3 regions of the Amycolatopsis sp. NPDC026612 genome follow, and region 2 is predicted to be linked to each of the others. Evidence: riboswitches for the same ligand, from Rfam matches in the RefSeq annotation. Region 2 holds a riboswitch; each other region holds the start of a gene.
The links. A riboswitch is a leader RNA that binds a small molecule or an ion and turns the genes downstream of it on or off. The one in region 2 is predicted to bind thiamine pyrophosphate.
Positions count from the first base shown of each region.

Region 1: linked by a shared signal. The riboswitch ahead of thiO (glycine oxidase ThiO) and the one ahead of AB0F15_RS40490 (thiamine ABC transporter substrate-binding protein) in region 2 are both predicted to bind thiamine pyrophosphate.
Region 3: linked by a shared signal. The riboswitch ahead of thiC (phosphomethylpyrimidine synthase ThiC) and the one ahead of AB0F15_RS40490 (thiamine ABC transporter substrate-binding protein) in region 2 are both predicted to bind thiamine pyrophosphate.

Region 1 covers NZ_JBEZYB010000037.1:403-9,422, reverse strand. Annotated here, with positions in the region: gene thiD (bifunctional hydroxymethylpyrimidine kinase/phosphomethylpyrimidine kinase) at 1-155, shown strand, start outside; gene AB0F15_RS28140 (hypothetical protein) at 160-456, opposite strand; gene AB0F15_RS28135 (MarR family transcriptional regulator) at 499-930, opposite strand; gene AB0F15_RS28130 (thiazole synthase) at 1,028-1,786, opposite strand; gene thiS (sulfur carrier protein ThiS) at 1,788-1,988, opposite strand; gene thiO (glycine oxidase ThiO) at 1,988-3,061, opposite strand; TPP riboswitch at 3,055-3,160, opposite strand; gene thiE (thiamine phosphate synthase) at 3,191-3,850, shown strand; gene AB0F15_RS28110 (hypothetical protein) at 3,889-4,617, opposite strand; gene AB0F15_RS28105 (threonine/serine dehydratase) at 4,765-5,718, shown strand; gene AB0F15_RS28100 (MFS transporter) at 5,724-7,241, opposite strand; gene AB0F15_RS28095 (GntR family transcriptional regulator) at 7,332-8,087, opposite strand; gene AB0F15_RS28090 (SIS domain-containing protein) at 8,236-9,020, shown strand, end outside.
Region 2 covers NZ_JBEZYB010000100.1:14,925-25,423, reverse strand. Annotated here, with positions in the region: partial or broken gene AB0F15_RS40530 (SbcC/MukB-like Walker B domain-containing protein) at 1-12, shown strand, start outside; gene AB0F15_RS40525 (DUF1737 domain-containing protein) at 34-225, shown strand; gene AB0F15_RS40520 (AlkA N-terminal domain-containing protein) at 226-1,620, opposite strand; gene ychF (redox-regulated ATPase YchF) at 1,723-2,805, shown strand; gene AB0F15_RS40510 (ArsR family transcriptional regulator) at 3,566-4,159, shown strand; gene AB0F15_RS40505 (hypothetical protein) at 4,156-4,623, shown strand; gene AB0F15_RS40500 (hypothetical protein) at 4,623-4,961, shown strand; gene AB0F15_RS40495 (4a-hydroxytetrahydrobiopterin dehydratase) at 5,358-5,642, opposite strand; TPP riboswitch at 5,675-5,782, shown strand; gene AB0F15_RS40490 (thiamine ABC transporter substrate-binding protein) at 5,802-6,851, shown strand; gene AB0F15_RS40485 (iron ABC transporter permease) at 6,926-8,497, shown strand; gene AB0F15_RS40480 (ABC transporter ATP-binding protein) at 8,497-9,510, shown strand; gene AB0F15_RS40475 (ABC transporter permease subunit) at 9,553-10,425, opposite strand; gene AB0F15_RS40470 (ABC transporter ATP-binding protein) at 10,422-10,499, opposite strand, start outside.
Region 3 covers NZ_JBEZYB010000037.1:11,162-21,660, reverse strand. Annotated here, with positions in the region: gene AB0F15_RS28195 (AAA family ATPase) at 1-2,039, shown strand, start outside; gene AB0F15_RS28190 (LytR C-terminal domain-containing protein) at 2,211-2,846, opposite strand; gene AB0F15_RS28185 (DUF3263 domain-containing protein) at 2,843-3,151, opposite strand; gene AB0F15_RS28180 (peptide deformylase) at 3,307-3,885, shown strand; gene AB0F15_RS28175 (glycoside hydrolase family 15 protein) at 3,938-6,109, opposite strand; gene AB0F15_RS28170 (trypsin-like peptidase domain-containing protein) at 6,310-7,221, shown strand; TPP riboswitch at 7,270-7,393, shown strand; gene thiC (phosphomethylpyrimidine synthase ThiC) at 7,387-9,024, shown strand; gene thiD (bifunctional hydroxymethylpyrimidine kinase/phosphomethylpyrimidine kinase) at 9,021-9,821, shown strand; gene AB0F15_RS28155 (hypothetical protein) at 9,863-10,375, shown strand; gene AB0F15_RS28150 (phosphatidylinositol-specific phospholipase C domain-containing protein) at 10,423-10,499, opposite strand, start outside.

The sequences.
Region 1 (9,020 bases), on a different contig from region 2:
CGCTCACCGCGGGCCTGTCCAAGGGGATGTCCGTGGTCGAGGCCGCGCACTACGGCAAGTGGTTCGTCTCGCACGCCGTCGAGCACGCCTACCCGATGGGCGCCAAGGTCGGCCCGGTCTCGGCCTTCTGGCGACTGGCTCCCGAGGAGCGCTGAAGGTTCAGCCGATCGACTGGTGGCCGAGCGCGCGCAGGACGTCGGCCAGCCAGACGAGCCCGTACCCGACCACCCGGTCGGGGTCATCGGCCATCGCCGCCAGCTGCGCCCACGACTCGCCGAGCCGGCCCACGGTGTGCTCGGCGGGCTCGTGGCCGAGATCGTGGCGTTGTTCCGGCAGCAGCTCCCAGAACAGGTCGTGCTCGAGCGTGACCGAACCACCGGTGCGTTCGACGTGCGCCAGCAGGAGTGCGGTCACCTCACGCAGCCGGGCCAGCGGGATTTCGGGGCCTTCACCCATGGGCCTTCCGTCTCCCCTCGCGAGATTTCTCGGCCGAAGACGCTAACCCTCGTCGGAAATCAGCGCTTCGAGCGCCGGCAGCGCCGCCAGCAGCGCTTCCCGGTGGTCGGGCGAGAGCCGGTCGAGCCGCCGGTCCAGTTCCTGCACCCGGGTCGAGCGGACGCCGGAGACGAGCCGCTCGCCCTCTTCGGTCGCCTTCGCCAGCCACGCGCGCCGGTCGACCGGGTCGGATTCCCGGCTGACGTAGCCGGCCTCGACCAGGGACGCGATGATCCGCGACATGGTCGCCGCGGCCACCCCCTCCTTCGCCGCGAGGTCGCCGAGCCGGAGCTGGCCCGCGTGCACCAGCGTCGCGAGCGCCGAGAGGGCACCGTGGCCCGGCCCCGGCACCCCGGCCTGCCGCAGTGACCGGGACAGCCTGCCGACGGCGAGGTACAACCTGCCCGAGACGTCCTGGACCGATGTGCTCGTCACGGCTGGCTCCTTCTGCGCTGCCCCGCCGCGGATGCGCCGGAAAGTGCCGTCCACCTTACGGGTTCGCCGTGCACACTCGGCGTTAAGCCACCTCGGTTCACCGGGGTGGGCTCGACGCCTGCGCCCAGAACCGCTGCGGCACGCGGCCGGCCTCGCGGGCCAGCCGTCCGGCGACGACGCCGGCCCGCATCGCCGCGGCCATCCGCTCAGGATCGGCGGCCCGGGTGACCGCCGTCGACAGCAGGACGGCGGCGCAGCCGAGCTCCATCGCGAGCGTCGCGTCCGACGCCGTGCCGATTCCGGCGTCCAGGATCACCGGCACCCCGGCCCGCGAGACGATCAGCTCGATGTTGTGCGGATTCCGGATGCCGAGGCCGGTGCCGATCGGCGCGCCCAGCGGCATCACCGCGGCGCAGCCTGCTTCCTCCAGGCGCAGCGCGAGCACCGGGTCGTCGTTCGTGTAGGCGAACACGGTGAACCCGTCGGCGACCAGCCGTTCGGCGGCGTCGAGGGTTTCGAACGGGTCCGGCAGCAGCGTCCGGTCGTCGGCGTGCACCTCGAGCTTGACGAGATCGGTACCGAGCGCCTCACGCGCGAGCTGCGCGGTGAGCACGGCTTCGGCGGCCGTGCGGCAGCCCGCGGTGTTCGGCAGCAGCTCGATGCCGAGGCGGCGCAGCAGCTCGAGGACACCGGAGCCGCCTTCGGCGTCGGCGCGGCGCATGGCGACGGTGGTCAGCTCGGTGCCGGACGCGACCAGCGCGCGTTCCAGCACCGCGAGGTTGGCCGCGCCGCCGGTGCCGATGATCAGCCGGGACGTCAGCTTGCAGGTGCCGATGACCAGCGGTTCTTCGTCCATTTCAGCCTCCCTGGACCGCGGTGAGCACGTCGACGCCTGCCCCCTTGGGCACCGGGGTGGCGGCCCAGTCGGCGCGCCGGACGACGACGCCGTCGACCGCGACGGCGATCCCGGGCCGCTGCCCGCCGGTGGCGTCGAGGACGTCGGCGACGGTCGCGCCGTCCGGGAACTCCGTCCACTCGCCGTTGAGCTTGATCTCCATCACACGTGCTCCTTCTGGTGCAGGCGGGCGGGGGAAGCGGCTTCGGTGCCTTCGGGCGGCTTGTCCCCCTCGAGCCAGGCGACCACGGCGGCCGCGGTCACCGGAGCCATCAGCAGACCGTTGCGGTGGTGCCCGGTGGCGGCGAAGACGCCGTCGTCCAGGACACCGAGGTACGGCAGCGCGTCCCGGCTGCCGGCCCGCAGGCCCGCGGCGGTCTCGGTCAGCTCGTACTCGGTGATCGCGGGGAACACGCGCTCGGCGCCCTCGATCAGCTCACGCACCCCGCGGGCGGTGACGGCCTGGTCGAAGCCGGCTTCGTACTGGGTGGCGCCGAGGACGAGCTCCTGGTCACCGCGCGGAACGAGGTAGATCGGGCGGCCCTCGACGACGGCCCGGACGGTGTGCGCGGGCGGCGGCAGGCAGCCGCGGCGGGGCCTGAGCCGGAGGATTTCGCCTTTGAGCGGGCGGACGGCGTCGGCGAGCCGCGGGTGCAGCCGTCCGGTCCAGGCACCCGCGGCGAGCACGACGGCTTCGGCGTCCGGGAGTTCTTCCACCCGTTCGCGGACGAACCGGACCCCTCGCTTTTCGCAGGCCGTGCACAGCGCTTCGAGCAGTTTCCGGTTGTCCACGGCCAGGTCGCCGGGCACGTGAAGTCCACTTCGGACGGACCCGATGCCGGGTTCGAGCCGCTTGGCTTCCCGGCCGGTGAGCCGCTCGGCCGTGCGGCCGGTGGAGTGCAGGTAGCCGGCGAGGATGTCGAGGTGCCCGGCGTCGGCGCTGTCGAAGGCGACGACCAGCGTCCCGTGCGCGGCCAGGCCGGGGTCGACGCCCTCGTTCGCGAGGTCACCGGCGAAATCCGGCCAGCGGCGGAGGGACGCTTCGCCGAGGCGCAGGACGTCCTCCTCGCCGGGCCAGGCCTCGGTGACCGGGGCGAGCATGCCCCCGGCCAGCCAGGACGCACCGCCCCGGACGGGTTCGGGGTCGTAGAGGGTGACCTGGTGGTCCTTCGTGGCCGCACGCCACGCCGCGGACAGGCCGATCACGCCGCCGCCCACCACTGCCAGGTTCGTCATGGGATCACGCTCCCTGCGCCGGCATGACCCGGATCAGGTTCCACGGTCGGAGCGGCAGCTCCCTCTCAGCCCGTGCCCCGGGCTCCCGTGCGGACGACCTCACCTTAACGCGCGGGTACGGTCGCCGCTATGCCCGCCCTCTCCGGTGACAAGATCCGCGCCCGCCTCGACGCCGCGCGCCTGTACCTGTGCACGGACGCCCGCACGACCCGCGGCGACCTGGCGTCGTTCGCCGACGCGGCCCTCGCCGGCGGGGTCGACATCATCCAGCTGCGGGACAAGACCGGCGCGCTGGAGGCGGCCGGCGAGATCGCGGCGCTGGAGGTGCTGGCGGAGGCGTGTGCGCGGCACGGGGCGCTGCTGTCGGTGAACGACCGCGCGGACGTGGCGCTGGCGGTCGGGGCGGACGTGCTCCACCTGGGGCAGGACGACATCCCGGTGCCGCTGGCCCGCCGGATCCTCGGTGACGACGTCGTGATCGGCCGCTCGACGCACTCCCTCGACCAAGCCCTCGCCGCGGCCGCCGAGCCCGGGGTCGACTACTTCTGCACGGGCCCGTGCTGGCCGACGCCGACGAAGCCGGGCCGCCACGCACCCGGCCTGGAGCTGGTGCGGGCGACGGCGGCGTGGACCCCGGACCGGCCGTGGTTCGCGATCGGCGGCATCGACGGACCGCGGCTGCCGGAGGTGCTCGACGCGGGGGCGTCGCGGATCGTGGTGGTCCGGGCGATCACCGAGGCCGACGACCCCGAGGCCGCGGCGCGGGACCTGCGGGCCCGGCTGCCCTGATCGCCGTGAAGGCCACCCGGCGGGGTGGCCTTCACGCGTCACGGGGTCGGTGTCGCCGCGACACCCTTGCTGGTCGGCGGGGTCGCCGTCGTGGCCGGGGCCGAGGTGGACGGCTGCTCGCTCGCCGTGCCCGAGGTGGTCGCCGGGGTCTCCGAGGACGTGGTCGGCGGGGTCGAGGTGTTCGTCGGGGTCGTGCTCGTCTCCGTCGGGGACACCTGCGTGTCGTCCGTCGAAGCCGGGGGCGTCGACGGGGTCTCGGCCGGGTGACCGGAGCCGCTGCCGAGGACCTTGCCGATGCTCGAGCCCGTTCCGCCCGCGACCTTGCCGCCCGTCGCCGCGTCCACGCCGACCATCGCCGCGATCGCCACCACGAACACGGCCAGGCTCGTGCCGATGATGAGCGGCCAGCGCAGCTTCCGCAGCCGCGAGGACAGCCGTGACGGCTCTTCCTCCGGCGGCTTCAGCTGCACCGTCGGCTGGTCGGTGATGTCCACCGCGGGCCCGCGCCGCCGGATTCCCGACGTCGCCAGCTGGCGCGCCCTGAGGGCCGCCTCGCGGGTGCGCTGCAGCGAGCGCAGGTACAGCTCGCTGCCGACCGTCGACACCACGCTCGCCACGCCGGCACCGGCCACGGTGCCCGCCACGCCCAGCGTCGAGCCGAGCAGTGCCGCGGTCACGGCCGCCAGTGCCGCCGCGAGCACCTGCGCGATCCGCAGGCCCGGCTTCTCTTCCGTCTTCTCCGAAGTCGCTGCGTTCTCCTTGCTCATGATCCCGATCTAGGTAGTCGGTGTTCTCCCCTGTCCAACGTCTAAGGCGCGTGAGGCACTCCCCACGTTGCCGCAGCGTGAGGAGGACCACTCTGTCTGTCCATAGTAGACATTCCGAACCCCACGTTTTCTTGACATACTCGGCAGATGGAACTGGTGACGATCTCCGACATCGAGGCCGCCGCGAAACGCGTCGCCGATGTCGCCGTGCGCACGCCCCTGCTGCTCCAGACGTGGGATCCCCGCAAGACCCTGTGGCTCAAACCCGAAAACCTGCAGCCGGTCGGCGCGTTCAAGGTGCGCGGCGCGTTCAACGCGATCACGGCCCTCGACGAGGTGGTCCGCGCCCGCGGCGTCATCGCCTATTCGAGTGGCAACCACGCGCAGGCAGTCGCGTACGCCGCGCAGCGGTACGGCATCCCCGCGGTGATCGTCGTGCCGGACGTCACGCCGCGGATCAAGGTCGAGGCCACCCGCGCGTACGGCGCCGAGATCATCGAGGTACCGCTCGGCGAGCACCCGGCGAAGGCGGGCGAACTGGCCGCCGAACGCGGGCTGACCCTCGTGCCGCCCTTCGACGACGCGGCCGTCATCGCCGGGCAGGGCACGGTCGGCCTCGAGATCGCCGAGGACCTCCCGGACGTCGAGGTCGTGCTCGTCCCGGTCAGCGGTGGCGGGCTGGCAGCCGGCGTCGGCACCGCGATCAAGGCCCGGTGCCCGCGGGCGCGGGTGATCGGCGTCGAGCCCGCGCTGGCCGGGGACGCGGCCGACAGCCTCCGTCGGGGCGAGCTGGTCCGGTGGCCGCAGGCCGACCGCGGCCGCACGATCGCCGACGGTCTCCGCTCACAGCCGTCGGAGCTGACCTTCACCCATTTGCAGGCCGTCGTCGACGCGATGGTGACGGTCAGCGAAGACGAGATCCGGGAGGCGGTGCGCGTCCTCGCCCGCCAGGCCCGGCTGGTGGCCGAACCCAGCGGCGCGGTGACGACGGCGGCGTACCTGTTCCACGCCGACGAGCTGCCCGCCGGCCGCACGGTGGCCGTCGTCTCGGGTGGCAACGCCGACCCGGCGCTGTTCGCCGAGATCCTCGCGGAGCGCTGACCCGCTCAGGAGCCGGCGACGGAGGAGCCCCGGCGGATGTGCGTCGGCGGCCCCTCGACGCCGCAGTGGTAGCACTCACCCAGGTGGGGGCACTCGTCGTCGGTCCGCTCGGCGGCCGGTTCGAGGACACCGTTGTGGATGCCCAGTGCGATCAGGCCGCCGGCGATCGCGAGGGCCGCGCAGATGACCAGCGCCGTCCGCCAGCCCGCGGTGAGCGCGACCGGGTCGGCGTACGCCTCGCCGGTCAGCCCCGCGGCGGCGGGCAGCACCGCCACCGCCAGCAGGCCGCCGGAGCGCGCGATGGCGTTGTTGACGCCGGACGCGACACCGGCGTAGCGGTCCGGCGCCGCGGCGAGGACGGTCGCGGTCACCGGGGCCACGACCGTCGCCAGGCCGAGGCCGAAGACCACGACCGCGGGCAGCACCGCGCCGAGGTAGGACGCGCCGGGCGCGATGCGCAGCATCAGCAGCATCCCGATGCCGACGACGATCGGGCCGACCACCAGCTGCGTGCGCGGGCCGATGCGCTGGGCCAGCGCCCCGGAGCGGCCCGAAAGCAGCAGCATGATCACCGTCAGCGGCAGCCCCGCCAGCCCGGACGCGGTCGGCGAGTAGCCGAGCGACACCTGCAGCTGCATGACCAGCAGCATCATCACGCCGCCGAGCGCCGCGTACATGGCGAAGGTCAGCGCGTTGGCCAGGGTGAACGTCCGGTCGCGGAACAGCGACGGCGGCACCAGCGGCTCGCGCGAGCGGTGCTGGACGGCGACGAACGCGGCCAGCCCCGCGATCCCCAGCAGGCCCGCGACCAGCACGAGCGGGTCGCCGACGCCGCGGGCGGGCGCCTCCACCAGCGCGCCGGTGATCCCCGCGAGGCCGAGGGCGCCGAGGGCGGCGGCGCCGAAGTCCGGGTGCCCGGTGGCGCCGGTGTCGCGGGATTCGGGGACGAACCTGCGCGCCATGAGCACCACGGCGACCGCGATCGGCACGTTGATGAGGAACGCCAGCCGCCACGACCAGACCTGCACGAGGAAACCGCCGAGCAGCGGCCCGGCGGCGGCCGCGATGCCACCGAGGCCGGACCAGGCGCCGATCGCGCGGGCGCGGGCGTCGTGCGCGAAGGACGCCTGGAGGATCGCGAGCGACCCGGGCGTCAGGAGGGCGCCGCCGATGCCCTGCAGGATCCGCATCGCGACGAGCATCTCGGTGGACGTCGCGGCGGCGCACAGCCCGGACGCGACGCCGAACCAGACCACGCCGATGAGGTACATGCGGCGCCGGCCGTACCGGTCGCCGAGCGAACCGGCGACGAGGATGAGCGCGGCCAGCGCCAGCAGGTAACCGTCGAGGATCCACTGGAGCCCCGCCACGGAGGCGTTCAGCTCGGTGCCGATGCGGGGCAGGGCGACGTTGACGATCGTGCCGTCGAGCATCGCCATGCCGGACCCGAGGATGGTGGTGGCGAGCACGCCGCGGGCCGCGCCGGTGCCCCACCGGATCCCGGTGTCTTCAGCTGAGTTCACCGGCCAACTCCACCGTGCCCGGAGACCCCCGTCAACCCGGCTGTCGTGAGTGGTAATTCGGGTTCTGACCCGAATTACCACTCACGAGGCCTACGGCAGCAGCGTCGTCACGAACTTGTAGCGGTCACCGCGGTAGACCGAGCGGGCGAACTCGACCGGCTTGCCGTCGGTGGCGAACGAGTGGCGGGTCAGCATCAGCACCGGCATGCCGACGTCCGCGCCGAGCATCTCCGCTTCCTGCGGCCCCGCCAGCGACGTCTCGATCGTCTCTTCGGCGCGCTCGAGTTCGACGCCGTAGTGCTCGCGGAGAACGGCGTACAACGAACCGCCGGCCGAGACGTGCTTGCGCAGCCCGCGGAACCGGCCGAGCGGGAGGTGGGTCGTCTCCAGCGCCATCGGCTGGGAGTCCGCCAGTCGAAGACGTCGAAGACGGAGGATTTTCGCCCCGTTCCGGATTCCGAGCAGCTTCGCCAGATCGCCCTCGACCGGCATTTCCTCGACTTCCAGCAGCTTCGACGACGGCTTCAGGCCCTGCTTGCGCATGTCCTCGGTGTAGGAGGACAGCTGGAGCCGCTGCGCGAGCTTCGGCTCGGCCGCGAAGGTGCCTTTTCCCTGCACACGGTGCAGACGACCCTCGGCGGTCAGGTCGGCCAGCGCCTGGCGCACGGTGGTGCGGGAGACCGTGAACTCCCCGGCGAGCGCGCGTTCGGTCGGGATCGGCGACCCCGGGGGCAGCACGTCCAGGAGGTCGAGCAGGTGCTGTTTCAGCGCCCAGTACTTGGGCTCGCGCTGCCCGCGCAGCCCGGCGACGGCGCCCGCCTCGCCCGTGGTGGTGGTCTCCAACATGCCCGGCTCCCTATGTCTTCCCTCATCGCACGCCACGTCCCCGTAAGAAACGTACCCTTTTCCCCAAACGCGCCGCCCCTATAACATTGGTCTAGACCTGACCGACGCCGCCTGAGTCCGGTACATAATGCCGGAGGTGGAGAGGAAAATGATGACCGAACAACGGCCCGGCGAGCACATGGCCGCGGAGATCGCCCAGCAGCCGGACGTCCTGGCCGGACTGGTGGCGCGTCAGGCGGAAATCGCCGAAGTGGCGGAAAAGATCTCACACCGGCCCCCGCGGTTCGCTCTGCTCGCCGCGCGTGGATCGAGCGACCACGCAGCGTTGTACGCGAAGTACCTGATCGAGGTACTGCTCGGCCTTCCGGCCGGTCTGGTTTCCCCGTCCACGGCCACGCTGTACGGCGCCCGGCCCGATCTGCGGGACGTGCTGTTCGTCACGGTCAGCCAGAGCGGCGGCTCACCCGACCTGATCGAGGTGACCGAAACGGCGCGGCGCCAGGGCGCGCTCACGGTGTCGGTCACCAACACGCCGGACTCGCCGCTGCGGGCCGCGTCCGAGCTCGGCGTCGACATCGGCGCGGGCGTCGAGAAGGCCGTCGCCGCCACCAAGACGTACTCGGCGACGCTGATGGCGCTGTACCTGCTCGTCGACGCGGTGCGCGGCGGCAAGGCGGCCGACGCCGAGAAGATCGGCGAGCTGGCGCAGCAGACCCTCGACGGCGCGGCCGAAGGCGTCCAGCGGGCGGTCGACCGGTACCGCTTCGTGGACCGGGTCCTCACCACCGGCCGCGGCTACTCCTACGCCACCGCGCTCGAAGGCTCGCTCAAGCTCGCCGAGACCAGCTACCTCGCCGCGCGCGCGTACAGCGGCGCGGACCTGCTGCACGGCCCGGTCGCGGCGGTGGACGGCGAGACCGCCGTCCTCGCGGT
Region 2 (10,499 bases):
CGCGCGGGCTGATCACTCGGCCAAGATGAAGCGATGAGCGACCTGCCGCCGAACGGCCTGCCCCGCTACCGCGTGCTCACCGGCCCGGACGACGCGAAGTTCTGCCACCGGGTCAGCGAGGCGCTGGAACTCGGCTATCGCTTGTACGGCTCGCCGACCCTGACCTACGACGGCGAGCAGGTCGTCGTCGGCCAGGCCGTGCTGTGGCGAGGCGACCAGGGCTAGCTAGCCGGCCGCGCGCCGCAGGTACATCCCGGCGTAGGAACACCACGGCGTCCACGCGCGGGCGCGCTCGCCCAGCGAATCCGGCGCGATGCCCAGCGCCTCGGCGCCGCGGCGGACCTCGGGGTCGCCGGCGAGCAGGACGTCCGGGGCGCCGAGCACGCGCATGAGCACGTAGTCCGCCGTCAGCGGGTCGACGCCCGGGCACGCCAGCAGCTCCGCGCGCAGTTCGGCCGCCTCCCGGCCGACGTGGACCTCCAAGCGCCCTTCGGCCAGCGCCGTCGCAACCCCGGTGACGACGTCGGCGGGACGCGCGGCCGCGATCCGGGCCGCGGCCGGGAACAGCCTCGTCACGCCCCACTCGCCCGGCACCTCCTCGCCGGGCGGCACCTCGTGCAGCAGGGCACGGAACAGCAGTTCTTCGCCGTCGACCGTGCCCGGGACCCGGATGCCCGGTGCAGCCTCGACCACCGCTGCCAGCGCCGGGTCGGCGCCCAGGACGCGGGTGACCGCCGCGGGGTCGGCGTCGAGGTCGAGCAGCCGGCGCACCCGGCTGACCGCACTGCCGAGGTCACGCAGGTCGGTGAGCAGCAGCTCGCAGCGCACGTGGTCCGGTTGCGGCGTCAGCCTCACGACGCCGGTGCCGTGGGCGAGCCGCAGCGTCCGGGCGTACGAGCCGTCGGTGACGTTCTCGACTCCCGGTACCGCGTGGGCCGCGAAGAAGCGAAGCAGTCCCTGAGCGTCGAAAGGCGGCCTGAACGGCAACCGCAGGCTGAGCCGCGTGCCCGTCACATCGCTCTGCCGGCCACGTCGTGACGAGGCGAAGGCGCGAAGCTGCGAAGGAGTTGTCGCGAACACCTCGCGGATCGTCTCGTTGAACTGCCGCACGCTGGAGAAGCCCGCCGCGAAGGCGACGTCCGTCAGCGGCAGCTCGGACATCTCGATGAGCAGCCGCGCCGAGTGCGCGCGGTGCGCCCGGGCCAGCGCGAGGGGGCCCGCGCCCAGCTCGGCGGTGAGCACCCGCCCGAGCTGCCGTTCGGAGTAGCCGAGCCGCCGGGCGAGGCCGGGGACGCCTTCGCGCTCGACGGTCCCGTCGGAGATCAGGCGCATGGCTCGCGCGGCCAGGTCGGCGCGGACGTTCCAGTCCGGCGAGCCGGGCACGGCGTCCGGCAGGCAGCGGCGGCAGGCGCGGAAGCCGTTGGCCTGCGCGGCCGCCGACGTCGGGAAGAAGCGGACGTTCTGCACCTTCGGCGTCGAGGCCGGGCACGACGGGCGGCAGTAGATCCCGGTGGTGCGGACCGCCATGATGAACTGGCCGTCGAAGCGCGAGTCGCGGGCGGTGACCACGCGGTAGCAGCGCTCGGCGTCTCGCCAGAGTGAGAGCGTTTCGGTGACCATTGATCCGAGCATGCCAGCAGGTCAGCGCCGTCGCTGGCGGAAATCCGCCACGGCGTTGGGTGCGTGGGGTCCGGCCGGGGGAGACCCGTAGACTGCGAGGTCGTGAGCCTTACCCTCGGTATCGTCGGCCTGCCCAACGTCGGCAAGTCCACCCTGTTCAACGCGCTGACCCGCAACGACGTGCTCGCCGCGAACTACCCGTTCGCGACGATCGAGCCGAACGTCGGTGTCGTGCCGCTGCCGGACCCGCGGCTGGACAAGCTGGCCGAGCTGTACAAGTCGGAGAAGACCGTCCCGGCAGTCGTGTCCTTTGTGGACATCGCGGGCATCGTGAAGGGTGCGTCCGAGGGCGCCGGGCTGGGCAACAAGTTCCTGGCGAATATCCGTGAGGCCAACGCGATCTGCCAGGTTATCCGCGTGTTCGACGACCCTGACGTGGTGCACGTCGACGGCCGCATCGACCCGTCGAGCGACATCGAGACGATCAACACCGAGCTGATCCTCGCCGATCTGCAGACTCTCGAGAAGGCTGTCTGGCGGCTGGAGAAGGAAGCGCGGACCAAGAAAGAAGCGAAGCCGGCGCTCGAGGCCGCCCAGAAGGCGAAGGAAATCCTCGACAGCGGCCGCACGCTCTTCTCGGCGCAGAAGGACGTCGACCTCGAACTGCTTCGCGAGCACAGCCTCCTGACGACGAAGCCGTTTCTCTACGTCTTCAACGCCGACGAGTCGATCCTCACCGACGAAGCCCGCCGCGAGGAGCTGACCAAGCTGGTCGCCCCCGCGGATGCGGTGTTCCTCGACGCGAAGGTGGAGTCGGAGCTGCTGGAGCTGGACGACGAGGAGTCGGTGCGCGAGCTGCTCGAGTCCGTCGGCCAGCCGGAGCCGGGCCTGTACTCCCTGGCCCGCGCCGGGTTCCACACCCTCGGCCTGCAGACGTACCTGACGGCGGGCCCGAAGGAGTCCCGCGCGTGGACGATCCCCCAGGGCGCCACGGCCCCCCAAGCGGCGGGCGTCATCCACACGGACTTCGAGCGCGGCTTCATCAAGGCGGAGATCGTCTCGTACGAGGACCTGATGGCGGCGGGCTCGATGGCGGCCGCCCGGGCGGCGGGCAAGGTCCGCATGGAGGGCAAGGACTACATCATGGCCGACGGCGACGTGGTGGAGTTCCGCTTCAACGTCTGACGGCGACGTGGTGGAGTTCCGACACGGAGCAACCTCAAGCCTCACCAAAAGGCGCAGCCGTGTCGGAAGCCCGCGAGGCTTCCAGCACGTGATGCGCAAGGCGCTGGCGGAGCGCTGGTCCGCCGCCCGCAGCAGGGCTTTCCTGGCCAGGCACGAGGGCCGAGAGGCCGCCGATCTGCTTCGGTCCGGCGCGGTCGGTTCCTGGTACCAGGCCGCCGACACCAGGGGGATAACCGACTTGGCCAGGAGGAACGGAACCAGCACTTCGCGGATTTCCGGCACTGCTCGGACTCACCAGGTGCTGACGAGCGACCTGGCCGCGGCGTCGGCATCCCGGCCCGAAAGCTGCGCGGCCATGGCGGTCTTCAGCACGGCTGCCGCCTGCCCGAAGACCGTCTCGGACGAATTGACCAGGTCGAAGCCTGCGCGGTCGATCGTGAGGGTCCCGCTGGGAGACCGGGCCCCTCGCTGAGCGCACTGGACACTGCTCGGGCGAACTCGATGGGCAGCCCGACAGTGAATGGTTCCGTCCACAGCTTGCTCGTGCAGGTTGGCTCCTCGTCGGCGTCGAACAGGCCGAAGGCTGGTCGGGACGACCGCAGCCACTCTGCGGCCTGGTACGTCGCCGGGTGATCGCCTTCGCCGATCGCGACGAGGCCGTGCCGGTCCACTGCAACGATCGTCATCGCGGGCACCACCCGTTCCCCAGCACTCAACTACTGACTGTTGCTTTCATTGGGCGCAGGATATACTGCGTCCAATGAAAGCTTCGCCGAGCCTGCTGCCCCTGCTGCGGTCACGCATGCAGGGTGAGCTGCTCGCACTGGTCCTGCTCCACCCGGAGCGCGAGTACAGCATCACCGAGCTCGCCGGAGCCTCCGGCGTCACGCCCACGGCCGTGCTGCGGGAGGTCGAACGGCTCGTCGGCGGGGGCATCCTGGAAGACCGGCGGGTCGGCCGGAGCCGGCTCGTCAAAGCCCGGACGGACACTCCGCTCTACCGGCCGTTGAGCGAGCTCCTGTCGGTCACCTTCGGGCCGCTGCCGCTGCTCGCCGAGGCCCTGTCCGGTCTTGCCGGCGTGCGCGAGGCTTACATCTACGGGTCATGGGCCGCGCGCTACAGCGGCGAACCCGGGCCGCCTCCCGGAGACGTCGATGTCCTCGTTGTCGGCTCGCCCGATGCGGATGCGCTTTTCGACCTCGCCGAAGGCGTGTCGCGACGGCTGGGCCGCGAGGTCAACGTGCACCGGGTCTCGCCGGCTTCGTGGGCGGTGGCGGACACCACGGATCCGTTCCTCACCAGCGTGCGTGAGCGTCCGCTGGTTCCGTTGCCGCTCGAGCAGGAGACCCGATGACCCGGTGGAACCAGGGGCGCGCCACGATCGACGCGCTCATCGCGCGCGGCTCGCTCGAGCACGTCCCGGCCTCGCGGGAAGCCGCGGAAGCCGAACTCGTCCGGGCCCGGACGCACGTCGCTTCGGCTCGGCAGCTGCTCGAGTCGGATCCGGAAGGCGCCTACACACTGGCGTACGACGGTGCCCGTCGTGCGCTGGCGGCCGTGCTGCAGAACCAAGGTTTGCGCGCGACGAGCCGGGGTGGCCACATCGCCGTCTACGAAGCGGTTCTCGCGCAGCTCGACCCGCCGCTGGGGTCGCTTCTGCGTCCCTTCAACCGGATGCGGGTCCGGCGCAACGAAGTCGCGTACCGCTCTTCGGAGGCGCCCGCGGTGACCGCCGAAGACGTGACCGCCGATGTGGCGAAGGTCGACGATCTCATCGGGGTCGCCGAGAAGACGATCCCGAACATGCCCCGCTACTGATGGAGGACTCCGCGGGCCGCCCGCTGACGGCGAACGAGCGGACGGCACTGGACACGCTGCTCGCGGCGGACTTCCCGGGTGCGGGGGAACTGCGGGCGCAGGCCGCCACGGCCCGGGTGATCGGCCGCTGCGGCTGCGGGTGCCCCACGATCGACCTCGCGGTGGACGAAACGACCCCGCGCGCGGCGGTGAAGAAATCAGTGGCGGTGGAGGCCGACGTCCCGGACGGCGGTCTCATCTTGTTCGTCGACGACGGCCGGTTGTCGTGCCTCGAATACTGGTCCACGGCCGACGAGCGGCCGGCCGGGTTCCCGTCGGCCGGGCAGATCGTCTTGTAGCCGCCGGACCGCCAGGTACGGACGAACTAGCCGAGCAGGCCCAGCACCGCGATCGCGATCAGCACCACCGCGGGAGCGAGGGCGTTGATCCAGGCGCGCTGAGCGGGCGTGAGGGCGGCGGTGTTGTTCATGGCGTTTCCTAAGGGCCGAACCGATGCTTCCGCCTGCTCAGCGCGCTGATCATGCCTCGCGTTAACAGCTGTGACCGAACTCTCAGCCGTCCAGGCGATGACGGTGGCGGGCGGTGAACCAGAGCACGCCCCCGGCCGCCGCCACCATCGTTGCGAACGCCGCTGTACCGACCACGATTGCCTGAGTCATCTCGTCTCCCTCCCGAAGGTTCCGGTAACCGAGAGACGCCGAACCGGCGGTGAAGTTCACCCAGAGTTACCGAGGTCACATCCCGGCGAGGACCGAATCGATCTGTGCGGCCAGGTCGAAGTCCTTCGCCGTCAGCCCGCCCGCCGAATGGGTGCTCAGCCGGAACGTCAGCGTGCGCCAGCGGATGTCGATGTCCGGGTGGTGGTCGGCGGCTTCGGCGAGCTCGGCCACGCGGTTCACCACCTCGATCGCCTGGGGGAAGCTCGCCAGCTCCGCTTCGCGGGTGATGACGGCCCCGGACCGGGTCCAGCCCGCGCCCAGCCGTCCGTCGGCCTCGGAGTCGCTCAAGATTTCCGTCATGTCTCCATGGTCGTCCGTCCTGGACTACGCTGCACGGTTGCCACGGGAGTCCGGTCAGCCGGGCTGAGAGGCGGGTCACCCCGCGACCGTTCGCACCTGACCGGATCATGCCGGCGACGGGAGGGCTTCCCTCCGCGTCGGCGAAGTGCAGGAGGGTAGATGAAACGCAGGGCTGTGCGCGTCGCGACGGCCATCGCCGCCGTCAGCGCCGTCGCCACGGCGTGCTCGCTGTCGGACGGCGACGGTGGCACGCAGCAGACGCCCACCGTCACCCTCGTGACGCACGATTCCTTCCTGGCGCCGCAGGAGGTGCTCGACGCCTTCCAGAAGCAGTCGGGCATCAAGATCTCCGTGCTCAAGCAGGGCGACGCCGGATCGCTGACCAACAAGCTCGTGCTGACGAAGGCCAACCCGATCGGCGATGTCGCGTACGGCGTCGACTCCACCTTCGCCTCGCGGGCACTCGGCGAGGGCGTCTTCGAGCCGTACACCAGCCCCGAGGCCGACCGCGGGCCGCAGCGCTACGCCGTCGACCCCGAGCACCGGCTGTCCGCGGTCGACGTCGGCGACGTGTGCGTCAACGTCGACACGAACTACTTCACCGCCAAGGGGATCCCGGCGCCGTCGACCTACGACGACCTGGCCGACCCGAAGTACAAGGACCTGCTGGTCGCCGAGGATCCGGCGACGGCGTCACCCGGCCTGGCGTTCCTCCTCGGCACCGTCGCGAAGTACGGCGACGCCGGCTGGAAGGACTACTGGACGAAGCTGAAGGCCAACGGCGTCAAGGTGGTCAGCGGCTGGGAAGAGGCCTACACCAAGCAGTTCTCCGGCTCGTCCGGCAAGGGGCCGCGGCCGATCGTCGTCTCGTACGCGTCGTCGCCCGCCGCCGAGGTCGGTGACGACGGGAAGCCGCGCACCAAGGCGCTGCTCGACACCTGCTACCGGCAGGTCGAGTACGCCGGCGTGCTGACGAACGGCAAGCAGGCCGAGAACGCGCACAAGGTCGTCGACTTCCTGCTCTCCCAGCAGTTCCAGGCGACGGTCGCCGCCAACATGTACGTCTACCCGGCGCGCCAGGACGTCGAGTTGCCCGCGGGCTGGGCGCAGGTCGCGCCGCTGCCGCAGAAGCCGCAGACACTGCCCGCGGACCAGGTCCAGGCCGGACGCGAGAAGTGGATCGGCGAATGGCGCACGCTCGTGCAGTGAGCACCGGCGCTCCGGCCCGGAGCCTCCGAAGCGCGACAGCGCCACCGCGGACCGCCCGCGGACTCGGCCTGGCCCTGATCGGCGTCGCCCCGATCGGGTTCCTGGTGGTGTTCTTCGCCTGGCCGGTGCTGGCGATCGTCGGACGCGGGTTCGCTGCGGGCGGCCTCGGCGCCGTGCTCGGTGACCCGCGGACCTGGCAGCTGGCCGGGTTCACCGTCGCGAGCGCGGCCGCGTCGACGGTGGTCGCGGTGCTGGCCGGGCTACCGGTGGCGTTCCTGCTGGCGCGGGTGAAGCTGCCCGGCGTCGGCCTGGCGCGGACGCTGGTGCTCGTGCCGTTCGTGCTGCCGACGGTGGTGGTCGGGCTCGCCTTCCGGGCGCTGTGGCCGGACGGCGGCGTGCTGCCGATCGTGCTGGCCAACGCCTTCTTCAACGTCGCCGTCGTCGCGCGGACCGTCGCCGGGCTGTGGGCGCGGCTGGATGCGCGGACGACCGACGCCGCCCGCGCGCTCGGCGCGTCGCCGTGGCGGGCCTTCCGGTCGGTGACGCTGCCCGCGCTGGCCCCCGCGATCGCGTCCGCCGCGGCCGTGGTGTTCCTGTTCTGCGCCACCAGTTTCGGGGTCGTCCTGATCCTCGGCGGCGCCCGCTACCGGACCCTGGAAACCGAGATCTACCTGCGGACGGTCGACCTGCTGGACCTCTCGGGCGCGGCGGCACTTTCGCTGATTCAGTTCGCGGCCGTGGTCGCCGCGCTGGTGCTCGGCGGGCTGGCGCGCCGGCGCAAGGAAGGCGCCCGGATCGGGTCCGGCGGGGCACGATCGCCGCGGGGCGGCGAGTGGTGGGTCGTCGGCGCCGCGGGGGTCGTGCTCGCCTTGCTGGTGACGCCGATCGTCGCGCTCCTGGCCGAATCGGTGTCCACTGAGGACGGCTGGAGCTTCGCCGGGTACCGGGCACTGACGAGCACCGGCGAGAAGGGCGCGCTGCAGGTGTCCGGCTGGGACGCCGCGCTGAACTCGCTCAAGGTGGCCATCGACGCGACGCTGCTCGCGATGGTCGTCGGCGTGCTTGCGTCCGTCGTCCTCGTGGCGCTGCGCCGGTCGCCCGCGAAAGCCGCGCGGGGGCTGGGCGAGACGATGGACGCCGTGCTGATGCTGCCGCTCGGGGTGTCCGCGGTGACCGTCGGCTTCGGCTACCTGGTGACGCTCGACGCGCTGCCGGGTGACCTGCGGACGTCGCCCTACCTGGTGCCGCTAGCCCAGGCGCTGGTGATCATCCCGCTGATCGTGCGGATGGTGCTGCCGGTGCTGCGCTCGGTCGACGTCCGGTTGCGGCAGGCCGCGTCGACGCTCGGGGCGAGCCCGCTGCGGGTGTGGCGGGAGATCGACCTGCCGTTGACGCTGCGGCCGCTGGTCGCGGCGGCGGGGTTCGGCTTCGTCGTGGCGCTGGGCGAATTCGGCGCGACGAGCTTCCTCGCCCGGCCGACGGCGCCGACGCTGCCGGTCGCGGTCGCGACGCTGATGGCGCGCCCGGGGGAGCTGAACAACCAGATGGCGTACGCGGCGTGCGCGTTGCTGATGCTCGTGACGGTCCTGGCGGTCGCGCTGATCGACCGGCTCGGGGCCGCGCGCGGCCGGGTGGGAGAGTTCTGATGGCGCTGTCGGTGCGGGACCTGACTGTCCACTACGGATCGTTCGCGGCGGTGCGCGACGCGCGGCTGGACATCGCCGACGGCGAAGTGCTGGCCCTGCTCGGCCCGTCGGGATCGGGCAAGTCGACGCTGCTGCGCGCGATCACCGGGCTGGAACCGTCGGCGCGCGGTTCGGTGAGCTGGGACGGCGAGGACCTCGGCGCGGTGCCGGTGCACCGGCGCGGGTTCGGCCTGGTGTTCCAGGACGGCCAGCTGTTCGGCCACCGCGACGTCGCCGCCAACATCGCGTTCGGCCTGCGGATGCGCGGGGTACCGCGGGCGGAGTGGGCGCCGCGGGTCGCCGAGCTGCTGGAGCTGGTCGGCTTGACGGGCTTCGAGGGGCGGCGGGTGACGGAGCTCTCCGGCGGGCAGGCGCAGCGGGTGGCGCTGGCCCGTGCTTTGGCGCCGAAGCCGCGGTTGCTGCTGCTCGACGAGCCACTGTCCGGTTTGGACGCCGGGTTGCGCGAGCAGCTGGCGATCGACCTCGCGGATCTGTTGCGCCGCAGCAAGATCACCGCTCTGCTGGTGACGCACGACCAGGAGGAGGCCTTCACTCTCGCCGACCGGGTCGCGGTGCTCGACGCGGGCGAAGTCCGCCAGGAAGGCGCGGTCCGGCGGGTGTGGCGCAACCCGGCGGACGACGACGTGGCCCGGTTCCTCGGGGTGACGACGTTCGTCGACGGCGTGGCCGCGGGCGGGAACGTGCGCACGGAGCTGGGGGACCTGGAACTCCCGGACGTCGACGACGGTCCGGTCCGGCTCGGCTTGCGGCCGCACGCGCTGCGGGTGGCCGCGGAAGGGGTGGCCGGCGAGGTCGTGGCCGCGGTGCATCGCCGCGAGCACGTGCGGCTGGTGGTGAAGCTCGAAGCGTCCACTGTGGACGCGGTGGCTCCGGCAGCGTCGGACCTGCGGGCCGGGGACGCGGTGAAGCTGGAGCTCGACCCGGACGGGATGGCGGTGGTCGGGTTGTCGTGAGTGGTAATTAGGGTTCTAACCCCAATTACCACTCACGACAACTCAGCCGTCGCGGGTCGAAAGCCGCGCGTACGCCAGCGAAAGCCCGATCACGATGTAACAAGCCGCACGCAACGCGCCTTCGCCCAGCATCTGCGTGCCCATCGGGTCCTGCAGCACCTCCGCCGGTGCCGTCGCCCAGTTCTGGGTCAGCAGGAACGGGTGCAGCCAGTTCAGCGAGGTCAGGAACCCGAGGATGGTGAACACGATGTCGGCCGCCAGGACCGACGCCACCACCAGCATCGGGTGCTCGGTCCAGCTGGAAAGCGCCAGCGCCACCGCGCCCACCGCCCACAGCTGGAGCACCACCCAGCCCGCCACCAGCAGGATCCGCGCCAGTGCGCCGCCCAGGGACAACGTCGTGCCCGACAGCGTGAACAGCGAATCCGTGCCGTTGATGATCAGGCCGGTCACCACGCCCGTCACGCACATCGCCAGCACCGAAACCACCGACACCGTCGCGACGCCGAACGCCTTCACCGCCAGCAGCCTGCCCCGGCTGACCGGGGCGATCAGCCAGCCGCGCAGGGTGCCGTGGGACGTCTCGCCCGCGATCGCGTCCGCGCCCGCCATGGCCGAGGCCAGTGGCAGCAGGAGCGCCAGCGACATCACGATCGCCGCGATCGGCAGGACGAACGCGTTGTTGACCGCGGACGCCAGCAACGCGCCATCGGGGTTCGGTCCGCCGGCGTCGGGTGGCCCGCTCACCAGCGTCAGGCCGATGCCGATCACCACCGGGATCAGCGCCAGCAGGGCCAGGACGGCGAGCGTCCGCGGCCGCCGGAAGATCCAGCGCAGCTCCGCGGCCAGCAGCCGGGGCAGCGGCACCGTGTCGTGGCCCGTGCGGGCCGCCGGTGCTTCGAGAACCGCGGTCATTCCGCCCCCTCCGTGAGCCGGGCGAACAGGTCTTCCAGCCCGGTGCGGGCCCGCGTCGCCTCGTGGACCGCGAC
Region 3 (10,499 bases), on a different contig from region 2:
TGACCGAGGGCTCGGAAATCGTCGTCGCGCCGGCCGACGTCGCGGCGGCGAAGACGGTGACGGTCGCGGGGTCGCGGCTGGCCAGTGTCTCGCTGAGCCCGCACATGCTGCGGCTCGCGCTGATCGGCAAGGTGCTCACCGTCGGCGACGCCGTTTCGCTGCTGCCGCAGGACCTCGCGCCGTCGCCGGGGTCGGACCCCGCCGGCCTGCGCGGCCAGCTGTCGCGGGCGATCGGCGCGACCTGGACGAACGAGCTGCTCACCGTCACCGCGACCGAGCCGCCGGGTGCCGTGGCGGTCGGTCCGTCCACAGTGGTCACCTGGCGCGACGGGGCCCGGCCGGGCACGCCGGAGCCCGCCCGGCCCCGGACGGCGACCGCGCTGGTCCGCACCTCCGCCGTCACCGCGGCCGAGGAGTGGATCGACGCCGAGATCGTCGAAGACGAGGCCGCCGTCGAAGAGGTCGCCGAACCGGCCGTTCCGCTCGCCGACCTGATCGGCGCCGAGGCCGCCGCGCGCAAGCTCGCCGAGTGGTTCGACCTCGCCTTCCACCGGCCCGAGCTGCTGGCGCGGCTGGGCGCGCCCGCCCACCTGGGTGTCCTGCTGTCCGGCCCGGAGGGGGTCGGCAAGGCGACGCTGGTCCGGTCCGTCGCGCAGGAAGCCGGCATCCGCGTGCTGCCGGTGGCCGCGCCGAACCTCGCGGTGCTGGACCCGAACGTCGCGGTGGCGCGCCTCCGGGAGGCGATCCGCGCGCCGGCGGGGCCCGCGGTGCTGCTGCTCACCGACGTCGACGCGCTGCTGCCCGCGACCACCCCGCCGCCGGTGGCGACCGTCGTGCTGGAGGAGCTGCGGACGGCGTTGCGGCGCGAGCGCTTCGCCGTCGTCGCGACGACGGCCCGTGCGGAGTCGGCCGACCCGCGGCTGCGCGCCGCCGACCTGCTGGACCGCGAGCTCGGCCTGGCCCTGCCGGACGCGAAGACCCGGCGGGAGCTGCTGAACGTCCTGCTCCGCGACGTCCCGCTCGACACGGGCATCGACTGCGGCGTCCTCGCCGAGCGGACGCCCGGCTTCGTCGCGGCGGACCTGATCGCGTTGCGCCGGGACGCGGCACTGCGGGCGGCGCTGCGCCAGCGCGACACCGACGAGCCGCGCATCTCGCAGCAGGACCTCCTGGACGCGCTGGCGACCGTCCGGCCGGTCTCGATGTCCACTTCGGACAACCTGGCCACCGGCGGGCTGACCCTGGACGACGTCGGGAACATGGTCGACGTCAAGCAGTCGCTCACCGAAGCCGTGCTGTGGCCGCTGCGGTACCCGGACTCGTTCGCCCGGCTCGGCGTCGAACCGCCGCGCGGCGTGCTGCTGTACGGGCCGCCCGGTGGCGGCAAGACGTTCCTCGTGCGGGCGCTGGCCGGCACCGGCGCGCTGAACGTCTTCGCCGTCAAGGGCGCCGAGCTGATGGACAAGTGGGTCGGCGAGTCCGAACGCGCGGTGCGCGAGCTGTTCCGCCGGGCCGCGGAGGCCGCGCCCGCGCTGATCTTCCTGGACGAGATCGACGCGCTGGCGCCGCGCCGCGGCCAGTCGTCCGACTCGGGTGTCGCCGACCGCGTGGTCGCCGCGCTGCTCACCGAGCTCGACGGCGTCGAGCCGATGCGCGAGGTCGTCGTGCTGGGCGCGACGAACCGGCCGGAGCTGGTCGACCCGGCGCTGCTGCGGCCGGGACGGCTCGAGCGCCGCGTCTACGTGCCACCGCCGGACGCCGAGGCCCGCGCGGCGATCCTCGCGGCGAGCTCGAAGAACACCCCGCTGGCCGACGACGTCGACCTCGCCGCGGTGGCGTCCACTCTGGACGGTTACTCGGCGGCCGACTGCGCGGCGCTGATCCGCGAAGCGGCGTTGACGGCGATGCGCGAGTCACTGGAGGCCCGCGAAGTCACGGCGGCGCACCTCGAAGCAGCCCGCAAGGCGGTCCGGCCAAGCCTCGACCCGGCCCAGCTGGCGGCGCTGGAGGCCTACGCAAAGAACCAGGCCGGCGAGTGAGCCCGTAACTCACGTGACCAGACCCGTAACCCGCGTGACCAGACCCGTAACCCACGTGATCAGACCCGGATCTCGCGTGATTGAGGCCGGATCTCGCGAGTTCCGGGCTCAATCACGCGGGTTACGCGTTTGAGCACGCGGGTTACGGGTTTGAGCACGCGGGTTACGGGTTTAGCTGCCCTTGGGGTGGCTCTCGTAGTTGTTCGTCACGATGACGATCACGCCCGGGCTTGCGTCCTTGATGCCCTCGAACCGCGGCTCGGCCTTGAAGCCGAACTCCTGCGCGAGCTGCTTCGCGGCCGCTTCCTCGTCGGTGCCCGGGCGGTAGTACGCCGTGGTCGCCGGGATGATGCCCTGGGAGTAGTTGTCGGCCTCGGTGACGTTCCAGCCCGACCCGCGGAAGTCGTTGGCCGCACGGGCGGCGAGTCCCTTGATCGTCGAGTTGTTGAACACCCGGACGGTCACCCACTTGTTGGACGCCTGCTGGTCACCACTCGGTTGCCCGGGCTGCCCGGGAGCGGGCGACGTCGGTTGGCCGGTCCCCGGCGGGGCCGGCGACGACGGTGCGGTCGACGACGAGTTCGTCGAGGACGACGGCGGTGTCGAAGAAGCCGTGCCCGAAGGCGGCGTCGACGTCCCGCCGGACGTGCCCGGCTGCGTCGACGTGCCGCTCGGCCCGGCTTCGTTCGATCCGTCGCCCCCGCCGAGCGCGGAGATCCCGCCGATGACGGCGGCGATGATGGCCACGCCGATCAACGCGACACCCGCGGCCTTCATCGGCCGGGACATTCCCGAAAACACACTCATTGCAGCTCGATCCCCAGTCGCCGGGCGCCTCGCTTGCGCTGGCGGGCGGCGCGGGTCTTGCGCAGCCGCTTCACCAGCATCGGGTCGGCTTCGATCGCCTCCGGCTTCTCCAGCAGCTTGTTGAGCAGCTGGTAGTAGCGCGTCGCAGACAAGTCGAAGCGTTCGCGGATGGCGTTCTCCTTCGCCCCGGCGTGCCGCCACCATTGGCGCTCGAAGGCGAGGATCTCGACCTCGCGTTCGGTCAGGCCGGGCACGGGCTTCGGCGGCGACGGCTGCGGCTCAGCCATCGACTCCGCGGCGTCCATCCGAGTCCCTCTCAATCGGGCGTCATGGCGAATCAGACCTAGCTCTTCCGCGGGCGCCATTCAACCACGGAAGCCGCCGCCGACGTGGGCATCGACGTCGGCGCGTCACGGTCTGATGCAGGTCTACCAGAGGGGTCCGACTAAACTGGCTCGCCGTGACCATCCACCCCATCGTGATCGCCGGCGAACCCGTGCTGCACCAGCCGACTCGGGAGATCACCGAGTTCGACGAGAAGCTGCGCACGCTCGTGGACGACATGTTCGAGACGATGTACGCCGCCGAGGGTGTCGGCCTCGCGGCCAACCAGATCGGCCTCGATCTGCGGGTGTTCGTCTACGACTGCCCGGACGACGAAGGCGTGCGGCACAAGGGCGTCGTGGTCAACCCGAAGCTGGAGACGTCGGAGATCCCGGAGACCATGCCGGACCCGGACGACGACTGGGAGGGCTGCCTCTCGGCGCCCGGCGAGTCGTACCCGACGGGCCGGGCCGACTGGGCGAAGGTGACCGGCTCCGACGTCGATGGCAACCCGATCGAGGTCGAGGGCACCGGCTACTTCGCGCGCTGCCTGCAGCACGAGACCGATCACCTGGACGGGTACATCTACCTCGACCGCCTGGTCGGGCGGCACGCGCGCGCCGCGAAGAAGATGCTGAAGTCCAACAAGTGGGGCGTCCCGGGCAACTCCTGGCTGCCGCCGCGGACCCCCGAGGACGACGGCGCCGTCATCTGAGACCACGAAGGACCCCTCGAAACCGAGGGGCCCTTCGCCGGTTCACGAGCGGTCAGCAGCCGAGGAAGTGGCAGCGCACCACTCGCGGCGTCTCCAGCACCGAGCCCGCCTTGACGTCCCAGGCGAGCCGGACGTACTGGGCGTGCGTCCAGGCCAGCGGGGTCGCCGACGTCGTGGGCGTGCCGGCCGGGAAGCCGGTCTGCCCGGACGGCGGGTTCTCGTCCCACACCTGCTCCGGCATGGTCTCCGCCGAGCTGCTCACCCGGCCGAGGTCCCGCAGCCGCCGCGCGGCCGAGGCGCTGTCGCCGAGCGTCAGCTCGTACTCGCCGCGCTCACCGGCGAGCAGCGGCCACAGCCGGCCGAACGTCGTGCGGCTTTCGGCCGGGAACGTGTAGTCCCACGGCGAACCGTCGGCCTGCTCGCCGTAGCCGTCCTTGGTGTACCGGTGCCAGAACTGGCCGGTGGGCGTGGTGAACGCGATGTCCTTGTCGGTCACCCGGATGCTGTTGCGGATCACCGGGTCGTCGGCGCGGTAGATGCCGAGCCGGACCAGGTCGAGGAAGCCCGCGTCGGTGACCGCGCGCTGGTCCATCGTCACGCTCGAGTTGCCGAGGTTGTACGTCGTGCCGGCGTTCGCGTTCGCGTCCTTCGTGAGCCTGACGAAGTACGGGTCCTTAGACAGCGGCCCGTTCGTGGTGATCGTCTGCTTGGGCAGGTCGGCCTTCATCTTGTCGGCCGCGGCGAGGTAGCGGGCGGCGTCGGCGGCCGCGCCGTTGTGCGAAGCGATGTCCGCCGCGCAGACCAGCCCGGCGATCACCGAGGCGATGGTCGACGGGGACCAGCCGTCCTGCTCCTCCCAGCGCTCCTGCTGGGTGTACGGCGACGCCTGCCCGTTCGGCCCCCGGTAACCGAGGATGAAGTCGGCGGCCTTCCGGACGCCGGGCCACAGGTCGTTCCGGCCGAGCTGCTGGGCCAGCACGATCGGGAACGCGGTCTCGTCGAGCTGGATCGACGTCCAGTACGGCACGCCGTCGACGCGGCTGTTCTGCGGCAGGTGCCCGTCGGGCTGCTGCTGCGTGCCGAACATGTAGGTCACGGCCCGGTTCGCCGCGGACTTGTCGCCGCCGGCGGCCAGCCCGGTCGCGATCTGGTAGAGGTCGCGCGGCCAGACCAGGTGGTAGGTCCCGGACGGCGACCACTCCGGGTCGTTGTTCCCGAACCGCCACGGCATGCTCGGCGACGCGATGAAGGCGCCGGGGTGGTGCTTGTCCTCGCTCGCGGCGAGCGTCAGCATCGACGCCTGGTAGAGGTCGCGCTCGGCCGCCGTCTTCAGCGACGACGGCGGCTTGCTGATCCCGCGCAGGTACTGCTGCCAGCCGCGGTCGTAGGCGCGCGCAATGTCGCGGAAGCCGCGCCGCTGCGACGCCTGCGCGCTCTTGAGCGCGTCGGCGGCCTTCGCACCCATGCCCAGGGCGACGGTGACGTGCCGGTTCCACAGCCCGTCGGCGTTCGTCTGACCGGTCAGGACGACGTTGCCCTTCTCGGCGGTGTCGTAGGAGGCGAGCTTGAAGGTCCTGGCGAGCTGGGTGTTCCCGTCGGACGCGCCCGCATAGCCGACGCTGGTCTTCGCGAAGGCGGGCTTCGCGGTGAGAGCGGCGGCGTTCGACGCGTCCTGCGCGGTGACGGTGTTCCCCGCGCGGGCGGCGGAGTCGTCGGAGCCGTCGTTGGTCAGGTCCGGGTCGGCGACCGCGTAGAGCTGGTAGGGCCGCCCGGTGAGCGACTGGAAGTCGACGTCCACCAGCACGGTCGTGGCGGCCGGGTCGGTGACGTAGGTCTTGCGGAGACGCCAGCGGTGCTGGTCGTCGGTGATGGTCTGCTCGTAGGTCAGGCTGTCTTCGCCGGTCCGCCGGACCTGCTGCGTCTTCGCCGAGTAGTCGGTGGTGGCGAAGCTGCGGCCGTCCGTGACGACGAAGTTCATCGACCGGACGCTGGGCGTCGACAGGTCCGGGTAGTAGACCTCGGAGAGCTGGCCACCCTGCAGGGTGAACCAGACGTTGCTGTCGCGGTCACGGGCGGTGCCGAAGCCGGTCTTGTTCGCGGGCAGCCAGCTGGGATGGGCCCCGGGCGCGCCGGGTGCCTGCCCTTCGGGCCGGGCCACCGCGGTCGCCGGGACCAGCCCGGTGACCAGCAGCCCCGCCAGGGCGCCGAAGATGAATTTGCGCATATCAACCCCACAGAAAAGTCGCCTCTGCACCGTTACAGAAGCGCCTGGCAGTCTGCCGCCGATTTCTGCCGGATACATGCCCCAATCCGGTGAACCACTGACCGTCACGGATCCGCCGGCCGGTTCACCAGCAGCGAACGGACTTCCCGCCGAACCGGGCGCAGAATCGTAGTACCTGCAACGCTGTAATCGAGGTACGCATGGACGACGCGATGGACGCCTACTCGCGCGCGGTCAGCACGGTCGCCAAGACCGTCACCCCGCACGTCGCCGGGGTGCAGCTCGCGCGCGGCAGCGGCTCGGCGGTCGTCTTCTCCGACGACGGTCACCTGCTCACCAACGCCCACGTCGTCGACGACCACCGGCGGGGTGTCGCCACCTTCGCCGATGGCAGCGAAGTGCCCTTCGACGTCGTCGGCGCCGATCCGCTGTCCGATCTCGCCGTGCTGCGGGCCCGCGGCGAAACGCCGTCGGCCGCCGTGCTCGGGGACGCCGACCGGCTCGTCGTCGGGCAGCTCGTCGTGGCCGTCGGCAGCCCGCTCGGCTTCTCCGGCACCGTCACGGCCGGGGTCGTCAGCGCGCTCGGGCGGGCGCTGCCGGTGCGCCACGGCCGCGCCGGCCGGGTGATCGAAGACGTCATCCAGACCGACGCCGCGCTCAACCCCGGCAACTCCGGCGGCGCGCTCGCCGACTCCGCCGGCCGGGTCGTCGGGATCAACACGGCCGTCGCCGGGGTCGGCCTCGGGCTGGCGGTGCCGATCAACACGACGACGCGGCGGATCATCGACACCCTCGTCGTCGAGGGACGGGTTCGGCGCGCCTACCTCGGCGTCGTCGGTGTGCCCGCCCCGCTGCCCGACGACGTCGCCGAGCGCACCGGGCAGAACGCCGGGCTGCGGGTGCGGGAAGTGGTCGCGGGCGGGCCCGCCGACCGGGCGGGCCTCAAAGCGGGCGATCTCGTGCTGACGGTCGCGCGCACCCGCGTCTCGGACGCCCAGGGCATCCAGCGGCAGCTGTTCGCGGAAGTGATCGGCACCGCACTGCCGATCACGGTGCTGCGCAACGGAGCCATGGTCGACGTCTACGCCACACCGGCCGAACTGGTCGGGTGAGGTGAGGAGACTTGAGTATCCCGACCCGGCGTGGCATGGTCGGTGGCACAACACCAACGCGGGAGCTCGCGCCATGGCGGGCTGAGAGGGTGACTGGGGAACTTCCCGGGCGTCACCGACCGCATGAACCTGACCGGGTAATGCCGGCGTAGGGAGTGAAAGTCGTTGACGACGCTTGAGAACAATGCTGCCGTAAAGGTGACCACCGGGCCGATCACCGGCTCGCACAAGGCGTACCGGCAGACCGAATCCGGGCTCCGCGTCCCCGTGCGGCGGATCGACCTTTCCAACGGGGAACACTTCGACGTTTACGACACCTCCGGCCCGTACACCGATCCGGACGTCGAGATCGACGTCCACACCGGACTGCACCGGCTCCGCGCGGGCTGGGCCGACGGGCGGGAACACAACACCCAGCTCGGGTGGGCGAAGCAGGGTGTCATCACCCGCGAGATGGAGTACATCGCCGTCAGGGAACGGGTTTCGCCCGAATTCGTGCGCGACGAGGTGGCCCGTGGCCGCGCGGTGATCCCGGTCAACCGGAAGCACCCCGAGTCCGAGCCGATGATCATCGGCAAGAACTTCCTCGTGAAGATCAACGCCAACATGGGCAACTCGGCCGTGTGGTCGTCGGTCGAGGAAGAGGTCGACAAGATGGTGTGGGCCACCCGCTGGGGCGCCGACACGATCATGGACCTCTCCACCGGCAAGCGGATCCACGAGACGCGGGAGTGGATCGTCCGCAATTCGCCGGTCCCGGTCGGCACCGTGCCGATCTACCAGGCCCTCGAAAAGGTCGACGGTGAACCGGAAAAGCTGTCGTGGGAGGTGTACCGCGACACGATCATCGAGCAGTGCGAGCAGGGCGTCGACTACGTCACCGTGCACGCCGGCGTGCTGTTGCGCTACATCCCGCTGACCGCGCGGCGGGTCACCGGCATCGTCAGCCGCGGCGGGTCGATCATGGCCGCGTGGTGCCTCGCGCACCACAAGGAATCTTTCCTCTACACGCATTTCGAGGAACTTTGCGAGATCCTGCGGCAGTACGACGTCACGTTCTCCCTCGGTGACGGCCTGCGCCCGGGCTCGATCGCCGACGCCAACGACCGCGCCCAGTTCGCCGAGCTGGAGACCCTGGGCGAGCTGACGCACATTGCGCGCTCGCACGACGTCCAGGTGATGATCGAGGGCCCCGGGCACGTGCCGATGCACAAGATCAAGGAGAACGTGGAGCTCGAGGAACGGCTCTGCGGCGAGGCGCCGTTCTACACCCTCGGCCCGCTCGCGACGGACATCGCGCCGGCGTACGACCACATCACGTCGGCCATCGGTGCCGCGCAGATCGGCTGGTACGGCACGGCGATGCTGTGCTACGTCACGCCGAAGGAGCACCTCGGCCTGCCCAACCGCGACGACGTGAAGACCGGGGTGATCACGTACAAGATCGCCGCGCACGCCGCGGACCTGGCCAAGGGCCACCAGTACGCGCAGGAGTGGGACGACGAGCTGTCCAAAGCGCGCTTCGAGTTCCGCTGGAACGACCAGTTCAACCTCTCGCTCGACCCGGACACGGCGCGCTCGTTCCACGACGAAACCCTGCCCGCCGAGCCGGCCAAGACCGCACACTTCTGCTCGATGTGCGGCCCGAAGTTCTGCTCGATGCGGATCACGCAGGACGTCCGCAAGTACGCCGAGGAACACGGACTGTCCACTGTGGAGGCCATCGAGGCCGGCATGGCGGAGAAGTCGGCGGAGTTCGAGGAACACGGCAACAAGGTCTACCTCCCCGTGGTCGGCCAATGACTCCGAGGACCGCCCTCACCATCGCCGGCTCCGACTCCGGCGGTGGTGCGGGCATCCAGGCCGACCTGCGCACGTTCTTCGCGAACGGCGTGCACGGCCTGGTCGCGCTGACCGCGGTGACCGTGCAGAACTCGTTGGGCGTGCAGGGGTTCACCGAGATCCCGGCCGACGTGGTCACCGCCCAGATCAAGGCGGTGGCGTCGGACATGGGCGTCGACGCGGCGAAGACCGGCATGCTGGCGACGGCGGAGATCATCCGCGCGGTCGCGAAGACGCTCGACGAGCTCGGCCTGGACTTCCCGCTGGTGGTCGACCCGGTGGCGGCGTCGATGACGGGGCACCCGCTGCTGCGCGAGGACGCACTGGAGGCGATCCGCACCGAGCTGTTCCCGCGCGCGACGCTGATCACGCCGAACCTCGACGAAGTCCGGTTGCTGACGGGCGTTTCGGTGGTCGACCCGGCATCGCAGCGGGCCGCCGCCGAAGCCTTGCTGGAGTTCGGCTCGCGGTGGGTCCTGGTCAAGGGTGGCCACATGACGGGCACACCCGACTGCGTGGACCTGCTCTCGGACGGGCGCGAATACGTCGAACTGAGCGGCCCGCGGTACGAGACGGAAAACACCCACGGCGGCGGGGACACGCTGGCGTCGGCGATCACGGCGTCGCTCGCGAAGGGCGCTTCGGTGCCGGAGGCGGTGGCGGCGGGCAAGAAGTTCATCGAGCGCTGCGTCGCGGAGGCCTACCCGCTGGGCGCGGGCGTTGGCCCGGTTTCGCCGTTCTGGGTGCTGGACCGGTAAACCGGGCGCGGGACCGCCCCCGGGGCTGCCAGACTGAGCCGGTGGAACCCGAGGAGCTGTGGGCGGTCCTGTCCGATGAGCTGCGCACCGAGATCGACGCCTTGCTCGCCAGGAACCACTTCGTGCGCGCGATCCAGGTCCTGCGGGTCAAGTCGGGCCGCACCCCGGTGGTGGACATCAACGAGGGCAAGGGGCTGGTCGGGTACCGCACCGGGGTGCTGCACGAGTGCGACCTGCTCGAGCCACCACCGGAGTCCACTGTGGACGGCATGCTCGCGGAGCTCACCGAACGCGGGCTGACGCCGGTCGCCGTCGAAATCACCTGGGACGGCGACTCTCGCGGCTGGCAGGCGGAGCTGGACGTGGTCGTGGCTCACCCGCACCACCACCTGGTCGCCCTCGGCCGCTTCGTACCGCACCTGAGCCGCACGCAGCCGGTACGGGACGAAGCGATGTGGAAGGGGCAGGAGCTGGCCGATCGGCTCGGCGTCCCCTTCCACTTCCCGCTTCCGGACGCACCTGACATCGACCAGCCCCACTGGTGGGAAGCGTGACGGGCTGACCGCTCCCTGGCCGTTTCGCACGACCAGGGAGCAGCCGTTCAGCCGCGGGGCAGTACCTCCGGCAGAACCGTGGTCAGCCCGGTCCAGTCCGCGGTGATCACCGACGCGTGCTGCT